Regions from separate parts of the Streptomyces sp. NBC_00354 genome, predicted to be linked through region 2. Evidence: riboswitches for the same ligand, from Rfam matches in the RefSeq annotation. Region 2 holds a riboswitch; the other holds the start of a gene.

Region 1 (9,414 bases), 1.7 Mb from region 2:
CTGACCTGCGCGGTAGTTTGGAATGAGAGGAAACGAGAGGACAAGCAGGGGGCAGTGAAGGGGTCGCCATGTCCGCGATCAGAGAAAGCATCGACATCTCCCGCAGTCCCGAAGACGTCTTCGACTACGTGACGGACCCCACGCACCTGCCGGAGTGGCAGGACAGCGCCGTCTCCGCCCGCCCGCTCGACGGCGCACCCCTCCACGTCGGTTCGAAGGTCAGGGTCACCCGGCGCATGGGCAAGCGGGAATTCCCGATGACCATGGAGGTCAAGGAGCTCGACCCGCCGCGCAGCTGGCGCCTGCACGGGCTCGACGGACCCGTACGCGGCGATGTGCGCGGGACCATCGAACCCCTCGACGGCGGAAAGCGCTCGCGCGTGACCCTCGACCTCGACTTCGAGGCCCACGGCATCGGCAGGGTCATCGCACCGCTCGTGGTCAAGCCGTACGCCCGCAAGGAGATGCCGCGCAACGAGGAGAAGCTGAAGCACCTGCTGGAGCACTGAGACTGCGCGGCAAGGGCCTCGGGGACCTCCTGGGCGAGCCGCTGCCCCACGCGGGCAGCCTCCCGTAACACCGACCTGGACGATTTCTACCGGCGCGGCCTCGTCCAGGGCTTCGACCTGCACGCCCACGGGGAGCGCGGACTGCTGCCCGTCGGACTGGTCCAGGAGATCCGGGCGCTGGCCCACCCGCCCGTGCCCTGGGACGCGCAGCTCGCCCGCTGGTTCGGCGAGTACGCGCCCCGGCCCGAGCCCGTACGGTCCTACGCGCGCCCGGCACGCCGCCAGGCCTCCACCCCGGACATCCCCCGCGCGGGCCGGTGCTTCCCGCCCGAGGAGATCGTCCGCTGCACCTTCGGCGTGGTCCTCGACACCTCGGGGTCGATGCCGACGGCCCTGCTCGGCAAGGCGCTGGGCGCGATCGCCTCGTACGCGGAAGCCCGCGACGTACCGGCGGCACGCGTCGTGTTCTGCGACGCGGCGCCGTACGACGCGGGCTATCTGCCCCCCACCGAAATCGCGGGGCGGGCAAAGGTGCGCGGGCGGGGCGGGACCGTGCTCCAACCCGCGATCGACCTGCTCCGGCGTGCGGAGGACTTCCCTCCGCAGGCCCCGGTGCTGGTGATCACGGACGGGTGGTGCGACACCCTGCGGATCCGGCGCGAGCACGCCTATCTGGTTCCGCAGGGTGCTTCCCTGCCGTTCGCGCCCCGGGGGCCGGTCTTCCGACTGGCCTGAGGGCGCGGGCCGGCTCAGTCCAGGTAGTCGCGCAGCACCTGCGAACGCGACGGGTGGCGCAGCTTCGACATGGTCTTGGACTCGATCTGGCGGATGCGCTCACGGGTGACCCCGTACACGCGGCCGATCTCGTCCAGGGTCTTCGGCTGGCCGTCGTTCAGGCCGTAACGCATCGAGACGACGCCCGCCTCACGCTCGGAGAGCGTGCCCAGGATCGACTGCAGCTGCTCCTGGAGGAAGGTGAAGCTCACCGCGTCGGCCGGGACGACCGCCTCGGAGTCCTCGATCAGGTCACCGAACTCGCTGTCGCCCTCCTCACCCAGGGGGGTGTGCAGGGAGATCGGCTCGCGGCCGTACTTCTGGACCTCGATGACCTTCTCGGGGGTCATGTCGAGTTCCTTGCCCAGCTCCTCCGGAGTGGGCTCCCGGCCGAGGTCCTGGAGCATCTGGCGCTGGACGCGCGCCAGCTTGTTGATGATCTCGACCATGTGGACGGGGATGCGGATGGTGCGCGACTGGTCGGCCATGGCACGCGTGATCGCCTGCCGGATCCACCAGGTCGCGTACGTGGAGAACTTGAAGCCCTTGGTGTAGTCGAACTTCTCCACCGCGCGGATCAGGCCGACGTTGCCTTCCTGGATCAGGTCCAGGAAGAGCATGCCGCGGCCGGTGTAGCGCTTGGCCAGCGAGACCACGAGACGGAGGTTGGCCTCCAGCAGGTGGTTCTTGGCGCGGCGGCCGTCCTCGACCAGGATCTCCAGCTCGCGCTTGAAGGCGGGCTTGTGGTCCTCCTCCTCCTCGAGCTTGTACTCGGAGAAGAGGCCCGCCTCGATGCGCTTGGCGAGCTCGACCTCCTGCTCGGCGTTGAGGAGCGGCACCTTGCCGATGAGCTTGAGGTAGTCCTTGACGGGGTCGGCGGTGGCGCCGGCCACCATGACCGTCTGCGCCGGGGCGTCGTCCTCGTCGTCGTCGGACAGGACGAAGCCCTGGGTGCCGCCGGCCTTGGGGGCCTCCTCCTCGGCATCGTCGCCGAGGTCCTCGGCGGCCCAGTCCTCACCCTCGGCGGCCGGGGTCTCGCCCTCGTCGGAATCCTTGGCGCTGGTCTTCTTGGCCGCGGCGGTCTTCTTCACCGCGGTCTTCTTCGCGGCGGTCTTCTTGACCGTCCGCTTCTTCGGCTCGGCGGCGGCGTCGGCCGTCACCTCGTCCTCGGTGGCCGCGGCCGGCGAAGCGGATATCGCCGCCGCGGTGGCCGGGCTGGTGGCCGAGGCCTTGCGCGCACCGATGGGGCGCGGCGCGGCGGCCGCCTTCTTGGTCACGGTGCGGGCAGGCGCGGCGGCCGCCTTGCGGGGCTTCTTCGCGGCAGCCTTCGTGGCGGGGGCGGCGCTGACGTGCAGCGCGACACCCTCCTCGTCCAGGACCTGGTTCAGGCTGCGCAGGACCCGCTTCCACTGGTCCACCGGGATGCGGCCGGCCTCGAAGGCCTGGCGCACGTCGTCACCGTTGATGTGACCCTGCTCGCGGCCGCGCTCTACGAGCGCGACGAGGGCCTCCGATTCGGCGATCTCCGGAGGGAACGTACGGGACGGGCTGAGCGACACAAGGAGCCTCTCGTTGCGAACAAATATGGAGTGGGCGGGACATCATCGCGCGAACTCGGGAAACAGACCCGAGGGGGGTCTGTATTCCGGGGCCGCGCGAGGACACCTGTCGGTTCATCGCATGCCCGAGTCGATTCGTTACGCGCTGAATTGAGTGACCTGCGCCACGCTGTGGGCGCGCAACCGATCGGCCGTGGATCCGTCCGCGTCTCAGCCGCCTTTCCCGTCAGCCCGTTTTGCGGGCTTCGATGAGGAAACGGGCGGTATGCGCCACGAACGGACCGTCGCGTTCGATCTGTTCGTGGAGCTCGCGCAGCCGGTCCCGGTACTGCCCGACCGTGAAGCCGGGCACCATCCAGATCACCTTCCGGAGAAAGTAGATCACGGCTCCGATGTCGTGGAACTCCGTACGCAGTCTTTCGGAGCGCAGATCGACGACCTCGAGGCCGGCCCGGGTGGCGTCGGCGTCGGCGTCGTCGGGGTGCCGGGCACGCCGGACCTCCTCCGGCTGCGGGCCGAGGAAGTACTCGACGAGCTCGAAGACGCTCGCCGGTCCGACCTGCTGCGAGAGGTAGGTGCCGCCCGGCGTCAGCACCCGCGCGATCTCCTCCCACCAGATGGTCACCGGGTGCCGGCTGGTCACCAGCTCGAAGGCGTCGTCGCCGAAGGGCAGCGGCGGCTCGTCGGAGTCCGCGACCACCACCGCGCCCAGCGGGTGCAGCAGCCGCGTCGCCTTCTCGATGTTGGGAGGCCAGGACTCGGTGGCCACCGTCAGCGGTGGCAGCGGACCGGACCCGGCCAGGACCTCGCCGCCGCCGGTCTGGATGTCCAGCGCGGACCGGACCCGGGCCAGGCGCTCGGCCATCAGCCGCTGGTAGCCCCAGGAGGGGCGCTGCTCGGTGGCCCGGCCGTCGAGCCAGGAGAAGTCCCAGCCGTCCACGGAGACGGACTCGGCCTCGGCGACAAGATGGTCGAAAGTGCGCGTCATGTATTGATCGTCCCAGGTCGGACGCCCGGCTTCCACCGGATTGGTCGACTACAGTGGTCGGCGGGCCGTGACTGGCGTTCGGGTGGATCACCACCGGGGAGCGGCCCGGCGTACCGCGCACTCCGGTACGCCGACTGCCGCGCGCCTGGGCGAACCGCGATCCGCAGCGACGTTCAGGAGACCCCGTGACGACTGCCCAGACTGCCCCTGTCACCGCCGCCGGCCTCGCCCGGCTGATGGACGGCACCGCCCTCGCCCGCCGCATCTCGGAGCAGACCGCCGTCCTCGCGGCGAAGATCACCGAGCGCACCGGTACCGCTCCCTGCCTCGCGACCGTGCTGGTCGGCGAGGACCCGGCGTCCGTCACGTACGTACGGATGAAGCAGAACCGTTGCGCCAAGGCCGGGATCACCTCCCGCCACGTGGAGCTGCCGGCCGAGACCACCACCGAGGAGCTCGTCGCCGCCCTCACGGCCCTCTCCGAGGACCCGGAGATCAGCGGCATCCTGCTGCAGCACCCCGTCCCGCACCACATCGACGAGCGCGCCGCCTTCGAGGCCATCGCCCCCGGCAAGGACGTCGACGGCGTCACCATGCACTCCTTCGCCGCCATGGGCTTCGGGCTGCCGGGCTTCGTCTCCTGCACCCCCGGCGGGATCATGCGGCTCCTCGCCGAGTACGACGTGGACCTGACCGGCAAGCACGCCGTCGTCGTCGGCCGCAGCGCGATCCTGGGCAAGCCGGCCGGCATGCTCCTGCTGGAGCAGAACGCCACCGTCACCTACTGCCACTCCCGCACCGTGGACCTGCCCTCGATCGTGCGCCAGGCCGACGTGCTGGTCGCCGCCGTCGGCAAGGCCGAGTTCATCCGCGGCGAGGACATCAAGCCGGGCGCCGTGGTCCTGGACGCCGGCTACAACGAGGGCAACGTCGGCGACGTCCACTTCGAGTCGGCCGCCGCCCGTGCCTCGCTGATCACCCCGGTCCCCGGCGGCGTCGGCCCGATGACCATCGCCGTCCTGCTGGAGCAGACCGTCCAGGCGGCCGCCGCCCAGGCGGGGCTCGCGCTCGCGGAGCTCTGATCCGCCCCGCACCCGCACCCGCACCCGCGCACGGTGAACGGTGAACGGTGAACGCCCCGGGCCCTTCGGCCCGGGGCGTTCCGCATCCCCGGGTGTCCGATTTCTTACGCCCGCCACCGGCGAGGCGACCGGTGCGCAGCCACCCTGCCGGGCGCGGTGCAGGGCGGGGTGCAGGGCGGCGTGCAGGGCCGGAGGCCCGACGTCCTGAGGCAGCCGACCAGGTCGTCGCGGCGGTGCCGTGGTGGCGTTCCCCGGCCGTCCTCACCAAGCGCCTCAAGGGACCCACGGATGCGGAGCACCCGGCCGAGGAGCCGGCGAACCGGTTCACGCAGCAGCCTGACGGAGGCCGGGGAGGGGGCGGTATGTTTTGCGCCGGGGCGCGCGATGACACGTGCAACACGTTTCCTGGGGGAACTGCTGATGGACCTGTTCACGCCACTGGAGCTGCCCAACGGGACGGCCCTGCCGAACCGCTTGGCGAAGGCCGCCATGGAGGAGAGCCTCGCCGGGTCCGGCCAGCTGCCGGACGAGCGCATCGAACGGCTCTACCGCCGCTGGGCCCAGGGCGGCGCCGGGCTGCTGATCACCGGGAACGTCATGGTCGACCGCCGGGCGCTGACCGCGCCGGGGACGATCGTCCTCGACGCCCGCTCCCCGCTCGGCCCCTTCCGCCGCTGGGCCGAAGCCGCGTCCTGCGGCGGCGGCCGGGTCTGGATGCAGATCAACCACCCCGGCCGGCAGGTCGGCTCGGAGATGCCCGGCACGGCCTGGGCGCCCTCCGACATAGGGGTGAGCCTCGGCAGGCACACCAAGCGCTTCGCCCGCCCCACCGCGATGACCGAGGCCGACATCGAGGCCACCGTCGCCCGGTTCGCGGTCACGGCCCGGCGGGCCGAGGAGGCCGGCTTCGACGGGGTGCAGATCCACGCCGCCCACGGCTACCTCCTCAGCCAGTTCCTCTCCCCGCTCGTCAACCGGCGCACCGACCGCTGGGGCGGCAGTCTGGAGAACCGGGTCCGGCTGCTCACCGAGGTCGTCGGCGCCGTCCGCGCGCAGGTGGGCCCCGGCTTCGCGGTCGGGGTCAAGCTCAACACCGCCGACTTCCAGCGCGGCGGCTTCGACACCGAGGAGGCGGCGCAGGTCCTCGCGGTCCTCGGCGGCCTCGGCGTCGACCTGGTCGAACTGTCCGGCGGCAGCGTCGAGAGCCCCGCGACCCTGGGCCGCACCGCCGATCTGCGGACGCTGGAACGCGAGGCGTACTTCCTCTCCTTCGCCGAGCAGTTCCTGGGCTCGGCCACGATGCCGCTGATGCTGACCGGGGGGATAGGCCGCCAGGCGACCGCGCAGAAGGTCCTGGAGCGCGGTGTGTCCGTCGTGGGGCTCGCCTCGGCCCTGGCGTTCCGCCCCGACCTGCCGGCCCGCTGGCGCGCCGGGGAGGACGTACGGGTGACGGTGGAGCGGCTGCACTGGAAGGACCGGGACCTGGCCGGCGCCGGGCTGCTGGCCTTCGTACGCTTCCAGCTGCACCGGCTGGCCCGCGGCCTGGAACCGCGCCCGGAGGCCTCCCCGCGGGCGACGTTCGCCCTCGACCAGCTCCAGCACTGGCGCAGGGTGCGGGCGTACGGGGCCTGGCTCGCCCGCAACCCCGAGCCCGAGGACGCCCTCGCCGGCTGACGCCGGCCTCCGCGCGGGCCGCTCACAGGGTTGCCGGGTCCCGCCGTACGGCCGCCACGATGGGGGAGGCGCGGAACTCCCGGGCCAGTGCCGCGAGCGGCCGGGAGTCCAGCCGGTACGGCTCGGGCAGCCCCTGATCGGCCTCGGCGGGGTGCTCCCCGGCGCCGTCCGCGTCCGCCGGGACGAGAGCCTCGGCGGCTTCGGCGGCCTCGGCGGCCTCCCGGCGCCGGCAGGCCGCGGCGAGCATGGCGGCATCGGCCACGACCGAGGCCTGCGACTCGCACATGCCCTGGCCGAGCGCGGCCTCGTACGCGGCGCCCCGTACGGCCGGGTCGAACCAGCGGCCCAGCGCCAGGATCCCGTCGTCGATCACCGACTCGCGGTGGATCAGCCGGATCCCGATCGGCGACCACCAGGTCAGCGGCACGGTCGTCACGCTCGACGCGGCGAACCCGCGCAGCGCCTTCCACAGCGGGTGCAGCCGCCGGTACCGGCTGAAGTCCCGCCAGGCCGCCGAGCCGCCGACCAGCGGCACGATGAACCCCGACCCCACCATCAGGGCCGCCGCGGAGGCGAACGGCGGGGCCACGTACGTCGACAGGCCGTCCCAGTCGCGGCCCGCCCAGCGGGCGCCCACCGCCGCCCACTTCGTGACGAGGTAGCCCAGGTCCAGCAACCCGCCGAGCACGATCAGGGCCAGTCCGGTGCGCAGCGGACGCAGCGAGGGGCGCACGCGCAGCAGCCACTTCCAGCACAGCACGGTGAGCGTCGAACTGCCCACGGTGTGCGCGAGCAGGTAGCAGACGATCATCTCGCGCAGCCAGGGCGTGTTGGCGTAGTACGTGTCCAGGTCGCGCAGCCGCTCCACCGGCGCGTCGCCGATCGCGAAGAGGACGACGATGAGCAGCGTGACGGCGCCGAACGCGGCCACCGTCAGCCGGGTCGCCCGCCGGACCACCGCGGGCGGGCCGCCGCCCCACTGCAGGACCAGCACGATGCACGACCCCGAGAACGCGGTCAGCACGCTGTACACCAGCGGGGCCGAGAAGTTGACGATGCCGGTGAGCCGGTTGACCGCGGAGATCGTCGGCGGAGCCGCCAGGAACATGACCATGCAGCCGACGACGAGCAGGGTGCACACGGCCCGCATGAGCGGCTGGTCCCAGCCCCGGCGCAGGGTCGGCGCCTTGATCAGCAGTGCCAGGATCATCACCGATCCCGGTACGTACAGGATGAGACCGTCGGTCATCGCGCCTGGCCGACGGGACCGACCGGACCGACCGGACCGACCGGGCCCACGGGGTCGACCGGACCCGCCGGGCCGACCGGGCCGGACCCCTGGTCGAGCCCCGCGACGGCCCGCTCGGCCGCGGTCAGCGGCGGCGCCTTCAGCGCGCCCCGGTCCGAGGCGCGCAGCACGTGCCAGACCACCGAGGGGCGCAGCCAGTACGTGGGCGGGCTGCTCATGGTGATGACCTGGAGGAACGCGGCGGTCAGCGCCTCCCGCGTGGTGGCCCCGGTCATCAGCCGGCTGACGTACGCGTTGAGCATCCCGGCGCCGGCCCGCGGCTTCATGCCGGTGGCCCCGGGATACAGGATGTCCTGCGAGGTGGCGAGCTCCCAGGCGGTGGCCACCTGCGGGACGAGCGCGCGCTGCGCCTCACGGCCGAAGCCGGGATGGGCGAGGCCCTTGGCGCGCAGCAGGGCGCGTACGGCCAGCAGGCCCTGGGCGGCGACCGTCATGCCCTGTCCGTACAGCGGGTTGAAGGTGGCGACGGAGTCGCCGACGGCGAAGAAGCCGTCGGGCAGGTCCGCCTTCTCGAAGTAGACCCTGCGGTTGGCCGTGCCCTGGGTGACGGCGACGTCCGTGAGGGGCTTCCTGCCCTCGAGGAGCTCGCCGACGACGGGATCGCGGATGCCCTTGGCGAACGGGATGAACTGCTCGGGGTCGCCGGTGGGCTGGCCGCCTCGGGTGCCGGACAGGGTGGCCTGCCACTGGCCGTTCTCGATGGGCACGATCGTCGCCGTCTGCCCGGGTATGTGCACCCGCGGATCGGACTGCATGTTGACGATCGGGAAGCCCATCTCGTGGGCTCCCGCGGGGGCTTCGAAGATCCGGGTCGCGTACACCAGGCCGGAGTCGACCTGGGCCTGTCTGATCCCGCCGACCCCGAGTTCGTGCAGCCAGGCCCGGGCCCGGGAGCCGCGCCCGCTCGCGTCCACCACGAGGTCGGCGGTCAGCAGCCGGCCCGCCTCGCCGGGGGTGTCGACGCGGACGCCGGTGACGCGGGCCGCCGTACCCTCCAGGGCCTGTACGCGGCTCTGCTGGAGCGTGGTGACGCCGCGCAGGCCGATCACCCGGGCGCGGACCACCGAGTCGAGGAGGTCGCGGCTGCACGAGATGTTGAACTGCTTCTCCCCGCAGCGCGGGATCCAGCCCTGGGCGGTCTTGGTGACCAGGTCGGTGGGCAGGCTGCGGCGGATCGCGCCCGCCGCCGTCCAGTCGTCGGTGATGCCCGGGAGTAGCTTCTCGATGGCGCGGGCCCCGCCCGACCACAGGACGTGGACGTGCCGGGCCTGCGGCAGTCCGCGCCGCGGCGCCGGGCTGTCGGGCAGCGTGTCGGCGTCGATGATCGTGACCGTCGCGTGCTCGGCGAGCACGGCCGCAGCGAGCAGGCCGGCCATGCTGCCGCCGATGACGACGGCGTGGCGGGGCGGAGAAGACTGGGTCATCGAGGTGCTCTCTGTCCAGGGCCGTGCGAGGGCAGCGGCACGTGAGGTGCGTCGGGGGGAAGACGGTGGTCACCGGGGCGTCATCGGTGCGCCGC
Region 2 (10,911 bases):
CGAACGCGCCCAGCACGCACCGCTGGTCCTTTACGACGTCGGCAATCCGTTCTGCGGCGCCGGCAAGGCCCATCTGCCGTGGCAGCTCGCCGTGGAGCTGCGCCCGCGCACCGGGGCGGGAGCCCGGCGCCTCGACAACGAACGGATCATCGAACAGATCCGGCCCAGGCTGGAGGCCCTGCGGACCCCCTCGCCGCGCGGTTCCGAGGCGGCGGACGACGCCGTACTGGACCGGCTGCGCGAGCTGGTCGTCGACGAGTGCGTGTTCCTGCCCGCCGCCGGAGTGCCCGACGTGGACGCGGTGGACCTGTCCGCTGAGGCCTTCGCCGAGCACCGCGCCGCCGCGGTCGAGGAGGCCGGCGAGCGGCGCCGGCACTTCCTGCGCGTCCGGATCGGCGGCTGGGACGAGAACCTCGTCATCACCGTCTTCATCCGGGTCCACACGCAGGGCGGCATGCTCATGCTGGAGGTCGCGCCGCACGTGCTGCTGCCGGTGCGGCCCGATTTCCAGCGGGCCGACGACATCGCCCGCCGGTACCGCCGCAACACCCCCGTGGCCAAGGTGCTCCTGGCCCTCATCCATGCGCCCGGCTCCCTCGGCGTGGCCGTAGCGACGCTGGGCGGGGCCTGCCGGGTCCCGTGGCGGCTGGCGACCGCCGGGCACGGCGTCGCGTACGCGGCGGGGCCGGCGGCCTCCGTACGCGAACTGGCGTCGCAGGAGGACGGGTCGCTGTTCCAGCTGATGGACCTGGACCGGTACCTGAAGACCATCCAGGAGCGGATCGTCGGCGGCGTGACGCTGGCGCTGCACGATGCGGGCTGGCACACCGAGGAGTTCGCGGAGCGCGCCGTCAACGTCGCGGAAGGCGGGGTGTTCATCCAGTCCGTGAGTAACAGCGCCTTCGGGATCCACGGCGTGAGCCACAACAGCACGGTGAACAACAGGGCGACGGACAAGGCGGAACGTAGCGACGGGCGCGTGCGCGCGGGCAAGGAGAGCAGAAGTGGCAAGTAGCGCAGACGCCGGGCAGCCGCTGCCCTCGGTGCGGATCGGCGACGTGCAGGGCAGCGCCTTCAGCATCGGCGGCACGGACGTCGGCAACAGCACGGTCAACCACGCCGGTACGGACCCGGGCACAGGTGCGGCCGGCCCGACCGCGCAGGAGCTGCTGGAGGCCGTACGCGACCTCCGCGCCGCCCTCGTACGGCTGCCCCGCAGCGACGGGCGGACCGCCCTCGATGCCGAACTGGACGCGGCGGCAGAGGAGTTGGAGGGTCCCGGCGAGGAGGTCCGGCCGGGCCTGGCCGCCCGGCTGCGCGGGGCGCTGGAGCGGTGGGCCCCGCTGGTGGACTCGGTGAGCGCGGCCACGGCGCTGGCCGCCCTGCTGACCTCGTTCGGGGGGTGATCCGTGGCCCCGGAGAGCGGCCCCGTCCGCTGGAACCCGCAGTCGCAGCAGTGGGAGGAGGCGGAGCCGGAGGGGCGGGAGGGTCCGGAGCCGGGGTCCGAGGGGCCGCCGCAACCGTCGGGCCCGCAGCCGCCGCCGAAGCCCGCCTACCTGCCGGACGCCGTACCGCCCGTGCAGCGCACGGCGCGCAGGTGGTGGCCGCGGGCGGCCGTCGTCGGCGGCCTGGTGGTGGTCCTCGGCGGGGCCGCGCTGGCGGCCGTGTTCGTACTGAGGGAACCTCCGGGGCTGCCGGCCGGCTACAAGGTGCTGCGCAGCGCCGGGTCGGGCTTCCAGGTCGCGGTCCCCGACGACTGGGAGCTCAGCACGTCCGAGTCCGGGACCGGAGCCGGCACGGTGTTCCGCCCCGCACAGGGCCGGGGCAGCCTGCTCCAGGTCTTCCCGGTCACCGGCGGCCCCGACGACCCGTGCGAGGTCCTGCACGAGGGAACCAGGGAGCTGAGCACCCGGGACGGCTACCGGCGGCTGTCCCTCGACCCGAAGGACGGCCGCGGCTGCGAGCTCGTCTACGAGGTGCCCGACCCGGACGGCAACGGAACCGCGCGCGGCATCGGGCGGCTGACCGTCGCCTCCGACGGCAGCCGGTGGGTGCTCATGACCTTCGGACCGGCCGACCGGGCCAAGGCCGTCCGCGCACACATGGCGGCGGCCCTGGGCTCGTTCCGGCCGGGCTGACGGCCGGACTGACCGCCGGTCCTGCCCGGCCGGTCCCGCTGGGCCGTTTCCTACTTGAACATGCCCGGCGTGTAGTGGCCCGGGACCATGCGGGTGGTCACCGCGAAGCGGTTCCAGACGTTGATCGTCGCGATCACGGCGATCAGCTGGGCGAGCTCCTTCTCCTCGAAGTGCTTCGCGGCCCTCTCGTACACCTCGTCGGGAACGAACCCGTCGGTCAGGACGGTCACGGCCTCGGTCAGCTCGAGCGCCGCGGCCTCCTTCTCGGTGTAGAAGTGGCGCGACTCCTCCCAGGCGGCGAGCTGGACGATCCGTTCGACGCTCTCGCCCGCGGCGAGCGCGTCCTTCGAGTGCATGTCCAGGCAGAACGCGCAGTGGTTGAGCTGCGAGGCGCGGATCTTGACCAGCTCGACCAGGACCGGGTCCAGGCCCTTCTTCGAGGCGATCTCCAGGCCCACGACGGCCTTGTAGACATCGGGCACGTGCTGGGCCCAGCCCATGCGCGGGGTGTGCTCGGGTGCGTGTGCGGCGGTGTGTTCGTGCGTGGTGGTCATGTCTCCACCCTAGGCAGCAGGCGGCCCGCCGATATGGTCCATATCCATGACGGAATCATGGGCCACTTTCGGCGCCGACCTGCATCTGGACCTCTCCGCCGGGCGAGGTCTGCGGGCCGGTCTCGCCGACGCGCTGCGCGAGGCCGCGCGCAGCGGGCGGCTCGCGCCCGGGACCCGGCTGCCGTCCTCACGGTCGTTCGCCGCCGACCTCGGGATCGCGCGCAACACGGTCGCGGAGGCGTACGCCGAGCTCGTCGCCGAGGGCTGGCTGACGGCCCGGCAGGGCTCGGGCACCCGGGTCGCCGAACGGGCCCGGCCGCGGCGGCCCGCGGGCGCCGCCCGGGTCCGGCATCCCGAGCGGCGGCGGCCCTCGTACAACCTGCAGCCGGGCACCCCGGACCTGGGCGGCTTCCCGCGCGCCGCCTGGCTGACGGCCGCCCGGCGGGCGTTGACGGACGCGCCGAACGACGCCTTCGGGTACGCGGTCGACGCGCGCGGCCGGGTGGAGCTGCGGGAGGCGCTCGCCGGGTACCTGGCGCGGGCGCGCGGGGTGTACGCGGACCCGGAGCGGATCGTGCTGTGCGCGGGGTTCGTGCATGCCCTGACGCTGCTGGCGGGGGTGCTGCGGGCGCGGCGGGTACGGGAGGTGGCGGTGGAGGGGTACAGCCTCGACCTGCACCGGGACCTGCTGACGGGAGCGGGGCTGCGGACCCGGCCGCTGACGGTGGACGCCTCGGGGGCGCGGACGCCGGACCTGTCCGCCGAGTCGGGGGCGGTGCTGCTGACCCCCGCCCACCAGTTCCCCACCGGGGCGGCACTGACCCCGGCCCGGCGGGCGGCGGCGGTCGACTGGGCCCGGACCACGGGCGGGCTGATCCTGGAGGACGACTACGACGGGGAGTTCCGCTACGACCGCCAGTCGGTGGGGGCGTTGCAGGGACTGGACCCGGACCGGGTGGTGTACCTCGGCACGGCGAGCAAGTCGCTCGCGCCGGGGCTGCGGATGGGGTGGATGGTGGTGCCGCCGGGGCTGCTGGACGAGGTCGTCGCGGCGAAGGGGCGGACCGACTGGACGTCGAGTGCGCTGGACCAGCTGACGCTCGCGGAGTTCATCCGGTCCGGGGCGTACGACCGGCACGTGCGCGGGATGCGGCTGCGGTACCGCAGGCGCCGGGACGAGCTGGTCGCGGCCGTCTCCGGCCGGGTGGCGGTGTCGGGCATCGCGGCGGGCCTGCACGCGGTGCTGGACCTCCCGGCGGGGACGCAGGCCTCGGTGCTCCGGGCCGCGGCCTGGCAGGACCTGGCCCTGGAGACCCTGTCCCGCTACACCCACCCGGAGGCGGGGTTTCTGCCCCGCGAGGCGCTGGTGGTGGGCTACGGGACCCCGTCGACGAGCGCATGGTCCCCGACGCTGGCGGCCCTGCTTTCCGCTCTGCCGTGACGCGTGCGCCGGCGGGTGCGGGTGCGGGTGCCGGTCCCGGTGCGGCGCCGTTGCGGGGGCTCCGCCCGCGAGCCCCGCGCCTCAAACGCCGGCGGGGCCGGGTTCTGTCGGGGGCTCGCCGAAGCGGGTCAGGAGGAGGGCTCCGGCGACCGATACCGCGAAGCCGAGGACGGCCAGCCAGGTCAGGCCCTCGCGGGTGCGGTCGCCGAGCCAGACCACCCCGACCACCGCCGGGCCGATCGTTTCGCCGATCACCATCCCCGCCGTGGCCGTCGTCACCGAGCCCCGCTGCAGCGCCGAGGTGAGCAGCAGGAACGCCGCGCCCCCGCCCAGCAGCAGTGCGTACAGCGCCGGGTTCGCGAGCGACGCGAACGAGATGTCGTCGATGAGGCGGACCGCCACCTCCACCACCCCGAAGCCCGTCCCCGCCGCCAGGCCGAGGACCAGCGCCCGGGAGCGGTCCGGGAGTCCGCCGGCCGCGGCCCCCACCAGCAGCACCAGCCCGGCCACCACCAGCAGCCCCAGCTGCAGCGCGAACGACCCCGTCCCCGAGCCCTCCTCGCCCGACGCCAGCCCCAGCATCGCCAGCCCCGCGCACACCACGCCCACCGCGCCCCACTCGGCCCCGCGCAGCCGTACGTGCAGCAGCCACGCCGAGACCACCGCCGTCACCGCGAGGCTCGCCGCCAGCGCCGCCCCGACCGTGTAGATCGGGACGTTCTTCAGCGCCACGATCTGGAGGACGAACCCGGCCGCGTCCAGCCCCAGGCCCAGCACGTACCGCCACTGCCGTGCCGCCCGCAGCAGCAGTGCCGTGTCCACCCCCGACCCGGTTCCCGGCTCCACCGCCCGGGCGGCCATCGCCTGAAGGACCGACGCCGTGCCGAAGCAGACCGCCGCACCGAGCGCGCAAACCATCCCAAGAAGCACGAATTGACTCTAGGTCATGGAGGTGATGAGAGGGTTTCGACGGCCGGATTCCATCGCTTCGCCGCCCCGTTCTAGTCTGTCCGCCATGGATGGCATGGACGACAGCAGTAGTAGAAGCAGCAGCACCACCCGACGCCGCATGCGCTCCGGCAGCGTCGCCCTCGGCGGCATGGGCCTGCTCGCCGCCGCCCTCGTGGCCTGCGGCAGCAGCAGCGAGCCCGACAAGCGCTGCGTGGACCGCGCCACCATGGAGAAGCTGAACAGCAAGGAGTGCAAGAGCGGCAGCGGCAGCAGCAGCAGCCGCGGCGTGTACTACTACGGCGGCAGCGTCTCCAACAACCGGGTCAGCGGCGGCAGCTTCGACAAGTCCGCCGTCACCCGCGGTGGCATCGGCGGCCACTCCAGCTCCAGCGGCGGCTGAACCGCGTGCGCCGTCACACCATCGAGCCGCGCCCCGACTGGCAGAAGACCGTCGAGGAGCAGGGGCTGATCTACCCGCTCACCCGCTACCCCGACGACTCCCTGCGCCCCTACTGGGACGAGAGCGCGTACTACTCCTTCTCGCTCCCCGAGGTCGAGGCGCTGGAGAACGTCGTCGAGGAGCTGCACGCCATGTGCCTGGCCGCGGCCGCGCACATCGTCGAGCACGACCGCTTCGCGGACCTCGGCATCACCGACCCGCACCTCGCGGAGCGCATCGCCGAGTCCTGGCGCCGGCGCGCCGAACAGCCGTCCCTGTACGGCCGGTTCGACCTGCGCTACGAGGGTGACGGCAGCCCGGCCAAGATGCTGGAGTACAACGCCGACACCCCCACCTCCCTCGTGGAGGCGGCCAGTCCGCAGTGGTTCTGGATGGAGGAGCGCTTCCCCGGCGCCGACCAGTGGAACTCCCTCCACGAGCGGCTCGTCGAGGCCTGGCGCCGGCAGGCGGAGCTGCTTCCGCCCGGCCCGCTGCACTTCGCGCACTCCGAGACCGACGAGCTCGGCGAGGACCTGATGACGGTCGCCTACCTCCAGGAGACCGCCGAGCAGGCGGGCCTGGAGACCGAGGCGCTGGCCGTCGAGCAGATCGGCTGGGACAGCCTGTCCGGCCGGTTCGTGGACCAGAAGCTCGGCTTCATCCGCAGCTGCTTCAAGCTCTACCCGTGGGAATGGCTGGCCACCGACGCGTTCGGCCCGCAGGTCCTCGGTACGTACGACCACGGCGGCGGAACCGGGACCACCACCTGGATCGAGCCGCTGTGGAAGATGCTGCTGTCCAACAAGGCGCTGCTGGCGATCCTGTGGGAGCTCTTTCCGGAGCACCCGAACCTGCTGCCGGCCTACCTCGACGGCCCGCGCGAGCTCGCGGAGACCACCGGGTACGCCGCGAAGCCCCTGCTGGGCCGCGAGGGCGCCGGGGTCACCCTGCACCCGGCCGGCGGCGGCGAGCCGTTCGTGCCGGACGAGGACGAGGCGTACGTCTTCCAGGGCCTGGCCCCGCTGCCCGACTTCGACGGCAACCGCGTGGTGCTCGGCGCGTGGGTCGTGGAGGAGGAGGCGGCGGGACTCGGCATCCGCGAGTCGGCGGGCCCGGTCACGGACGAATACGCCCGCTTCCTGCCGCACGTCATCCTTTAAGGGCTGTCCCGTAATCCCCGGCGGGCGCACGGCGTCGGCTACGGCGCCTCGCCGCGTTGTCGCAGCGCCCGCATACGCCCAGTATGAGGACGCTCCTCCGCCTTGCGATGCACCGCATCCGACGCCGCGCGCTGATCCACCAGGGATTACGGGACAGCCCTTAGCCGCAAGCGCGGCCGGGACCTGCCCGGTTCCCGGCCGCGCCCGCGGTGGCGGATCCGGGGTCAGCCGGCTGCGAGCACGGACCGCAGCTGGTCCAGGCCCCAGTCCAGATCCTCCTTGGTGATCACCAGCGGCGGCGCGATCCGGATCGTCGACCCGTGCGTGTCCTTGACCAGCACGCCCAGCTCCATCAGCCTCTCGGAGATCTCCCGGCCCGTGCCGTGCCCCGGGGCGATGTCCACGCCGGCCCAGAGCCCGCGTCCGCGTACGGCGGTCACCGCACCCCCGCCGACCAGCAGGTTCAGCTCCCGGTGCAGGTGGTCGCCGAGCTCGGTGGCGCGCTGCTGGTACTCGCCGGTGCGCAGCATCGCGATCACCTCCAGGGCGACCGCGCAGGCCAGCGGGTTGCCGCCGAAGGTGGAGCCGTGCTCGCCGGGCCGGAACACCCCCAGCACGTCCCGGTCGGCGACGACGGCCGACACCGGGACCACGCCGCCGCCCAGCGCCTTGCCGAGGATGTACACGTCGGGCACGACCTCCTCGTGCTCGCACGCGAACGTCTTCCCGGTCCGGCCCAGCCCCGACTGGATCTCGTCCGCCATGAACAGCACGTTCCGCTCGCGCGTGAGCTCCCGTACGCCCCGCAGGTAACCGGCGGGCGGCACCAGCACCCCCGCCTCGCCCTGGATCGGCTCCAGCAGCACGGCCACGGTGTTCGCCGTGACCGCCGCGGCGAGCGCGGTGAGGTCCCCGTACGGGACGATCTCGAACCCAGGCGTGTAGGGCCCGTAGTGGTCGCGGGCCTCGTGGTCCGTCGAGAAGCTCACGATCGTCGTCGTCCGGCCGTGGAAGTTGCCGGACGCGACCACGATCTTGGCCTGCCCGTCCGGGACGCCCTTGACCTCGTAACCCCACTTGCGCGCGGTCTTCACCGCCGTCTCCACGGCCTCCGCACCCGTGTTCATCGGCAGCACCATCTCCTTGCCGCACAGCGCGGCGAGCTCGGTGCAGAAGTCGGCGAACCGGTCGTGGTGGAAGGCCCGCGAGGTGAGGGTGACCCGCTCCAGCTGCGCCTTGGCGGCGTCGAGCAGACGCCGGTTGCCGTGGCCGAAGTTGAGCGCCGAGTAGCCCGCGAGCATGTCCAGGTACCGGCGGCCCTCCACGTCGGTCATCCACGCGCCTTCCGCGGACGCCACGACGACGGGCAGCGGGTGGTAGTTGTGCGCGCTGTGGGCCTCGGCGGAACGCATGGCTTCAGCAGTTGTCGACACGGGGTCTCCGATCGTCGGTCAGGCGGGCCGGGTGACAGGGGTGACGAGGGTGGTGCCACCGGCGTCACATCACCTTGTATACGGCTATACGTCGCTCGTACACCGGACGGGGAAACCTTTCCTGTGGACCGCCCGCTAAGGTGGGCGGCACGCACGGCGACTGGCGTACGGAGAACCAACTCCGGGGGAGTCGTGCGCGCACGACCGCATTCAGGGCCGCTCGCCTGGGCCTCGCGGGGACGAGAACTGACATCGACCCCGGAGGAGCCGCCATGAGCGCGAGCCGCCACCCCGCCCTTCTTGCCACCGACCCCGAGCTGGCGTCCTACGTCACCGCCGAGGAATCCCTGCAGGCGCAGACCCTGCGCCTGATACCCAGTGAGAACTACGTGTCCGCCGCCGTGCTCGAGGCCTCCGGCACGGTGCTGCAGAACAAGTACAGCGAGGGCTACCCGGGCCGCCGCTACTACGAGGGCCAGCAGAACATCGACCGCGTCGAGGCGCTGGCCGTCGAGCGGGCGAAGGGCCTGTTCGGGGTGGACCACGCCAACGTCCAGCCGTACTCCGGCTCGCCGGCGAACCTCGCGGTGTACCTGGCCTTCGCGAAGCCCGGCGACACGGTGATGGGCATGGCCCTGCCGATGGGCGGGCACCTGACGCACGGCTGGGGCGTCTCGGCGACGGGGTCCTGGTTCCGGGGCGTGCAGTACGGGGTGTCCGCCGAGACGGGCCTGATCGACTACGACGCGGTGCGCGACCTCGCGCTCGCGGAGCGCCCGAAGATCATCTTCTGCGGCGGTACGGCGCTCCCGCGCACGATCGACTTCGAGGCGTTCGCCTCGATCGCGCAGGAGGCGGGCTCGATCCTGGTCGCGGACGTGGCGCACATCGCGGGCCTGATCGCGGGCGGGGCGCACCCGTCGCCCGTCGGGCACGTGGACGTGGTCTCCACGACCACCCACAAGACGCTGCGCGGCCCGCGGGGCGCGATGCTGATGTGCCGGGAGGAGCACGCGAAGGCCATCGACAAGGCGGTGTTCCCGGGCCTCCAGGGCGGTCCGCACAACCAGACGACGGCGGGCATCGCGGTGGCGCTGCACGAGGCGGCGCAGCCGTCGTTCGTGACGTACGCGCATGCGGTGGTGGCGAACGCGAAGGCGCTGGCGGCGGCCCTGCTCTCCCGGGGCTTCGACCTGGTCTCGGGCGGTACGGACAACCACCTGATCCTGATGGACCTGACCTCGCGGGGGGTCCCGGGCAAGGTGGCTGCCAAGGCGCTGGACCGCGCGGGGATCGTAGTGAACTACAACACGGTCCCGTTCGACCCGCGCAAGCCGTTCGACCCGTCGGGCATCCGTATCGGCACGCCGTCGCTGACGTCGCGGGGCCTGGGCGTGGAGCACATGCCGGTGGTGGCGGACTGGATCTCCCGAGCCGTGGACGCCGCCGCCAAGTCGGACGAGCCGGCCCTGTCCGCGATCCGCAGCGAGGTGGCGGACCTCCTCGCGGCCTACCCGGCCCCGGGCCTGCCGGTCTCCTGACCCGGGCCTGGGTGGGGGGCCGCTGCGCGGGGCTGTCCCCCACCCGCCCTTCCACCTCCCCCGGACTCCGTCCGAGGCGCGGGGTCTGGGGGAGGAGCCCCGGGGATCGGCCAGGTGCGGCCCGGCACGGCTCCGGTACCTGAGAGAATGGAGCCATGGCTTCTGATCGTCCTCGCGCGCTCTCCGGTATCCAGCCCACCTCCGGTTCGTTCCACCTCGGGAACTACCTCGGAGCCATCCGCCAGTACGTCGCCCTGCAGGAGACGCACGACGCCTTCTACATGGTGGTCGACCTGCACGCGATCACCATGCCGCAGGATCCGAAGGATCTCCGCGCGAACACCCGGCTCTCCGCCGCGCAGCTGCTCGCCGCCGGTCTCGACCCCGAGCGCTGCACGCTCTTCATCCAGAGCCACGTCCCCGAGCACGCGCAGCTCGGCTGGGTGATGAACTGCATCACCGGCTTCGGCGAGGCCAGCCGGATGACCCAGTTCAAGGACAAGTCCGCCAAGGGCGGCGTCAACAACGCCACCGTCGGCCTGTTCACGTACCCGATCCTCCAGGTCGCCGACATCCTGCTCTACCAGGCGAACGCCGTCCCCGTCGGTGAGGACCAGCGCCAGCACATCGAGCTGACCCGCGACCTGGCCGAGCGCTTCAACCAGCGCTACGGCCAGACCTTCACCCTCCCCGCCGCGCACATCGTCAAGGAGGTCGCGAAGATCTACGACCTCCAGGACCCGACGATCAAGATGTCGAAGTCCGCGTCGTCCCCCAAGGGCCTGATCAACCTCCTCGACGAGCCCAAGGTCACCGAGAAGAAGATCAAGAGCGCGGTCACCGACACCGAGGCCGAGGTCCGCTTCGACGCCGAGCACAAGCCCGGCGTCAGCAACCTGCTCACGATCTACGCCACCCTCACGGGGGAGTCGATCCCCGCCCTCGAGGCCAAGTACGAGGGCAAGGGCTACGGCGCGCTGAAGACGGACCTGGCCGGTGTGATGGTCGATTTCGTCACACCGTTCAAGCAGCGCACCCAGGAATACCTGGACGACCCGGAGACGCTGGACTCCATCCTCGCCAAGGGCGCGGAGAAGGCCCGCGCGGTCGCCGCCGAGACCCTGGCGCAGGCCTACGACCGCCTCGGCCTGGTCCCCGCCAAGCACTGAACCGGGGCTGACAAATCGGTCAGGGAAAGAGGCCCTGGCAATCCGGGGGGTGCTGGCCCCACACTGGGTCGACAGGACCCGTACA

What was found. A riboswitch is a leader RNA that binds a small molecule or an ion and turns the genes downstream of it on or off. The one in region 2 is predicted to bind ZMP and ZTP.
Region 1: it holds a riboswitch for ZMP and ZTP, as region 2 does, so the genes downstream of both, OHT74_RS08080 (bifunctional 5,10-methylenetetrahydrofolate dehydrogenase/5,10-methenyltetrahydrofolate cyclohydrolase) here and glyA (serine hydroxymethyltransferase) in region 2, are expected to answer to the same signal.

Annotation. Positions count from the first base shown of each region.
Region 1 is NZ_CP107983.1:1,754,606-1,764,019, reverse strand. It holds gene OHT74_RS08105 (amino acid permease) at 1-4, shown strand, start outside; gene OHT74_RS08100 (SRPBCC family protein) at 69-509, shown strand; partial or broken gene OHT74_RS08095 (vWA domain-containing protein) at 512-1,244, shown strand; gene OHT74_RS08090 (RNA polymerase sigma factor) at 1,259-2,842, opposite strand; gene OHT74_RS08085 (methyltransferase domain-containing protein) at 3,069-3,830, opposite strand; ZMP/ZTP riboswitch at 3,888-3,988, shown strand; gene OHT74_RS08080 (bifunctional 5,10-methylenetetrahydrofolate dehydrogenase/5,10-methenyltetrahydrofolate cyclohydrolase) at 4,067-4,912, shown strand; gene OHT74_RS08075 (NADH:flavin oxidoreductase/NADH oxidase family protein) at 5,297-6,586, shown strand; gene OHT74_RS08070 (MAB_1171c family putative transporter) at 6,609-7,835, opposite strand; gene OHT74_RS08065 (NAD(P)/FAD-dependent oxidoreductase) at 7,832-9,319, opposite strand.
Region 2 is NZ_CP107983.1:3,429,148-3,440,058, reverse strand. It holds gene OHT74_RS15250 (hypothetical protein) at 1-1,015, shown strand, start outside; gene OHT74_RS15245 (hypothetical protein) at 1,005-1,406, shown strand; gene OHT74_RS15240 (hypothetical protein) at 1,410-2,138, shown strand; gene OHT74_RS15235 (carboxymuconolactone decarboxylase family protein) at 2,189-2,692, opposite strand; gene pdxR (MocR-like pyridoxine biosynthesis transcription factor PdxR) at 2,739-4,133, shown strand; gene OHT74_RS15225 (hypothetical protein) at 4,215-5,051, opposite strand; gene OHT74_RS15220 (hypothetical protein) at 5,149-5,484, shown strand; gene OHT74_RS15215 (glutathionylspermidine synthase family protein) at 5,490-6,683, shown strand; gene rocD (ornithine--oxo-acid transaminase) at 6,908-8,095, opposite strand; ZMP/ZTP riboswitch at 8,263-8,353, shown strand; gene glyA (serine hydroxymethyltransferase) at 8,389-9,657, shown strand; gene trpS (tryptophan--tRNA ligase) at 9,813-10,826, shown strand.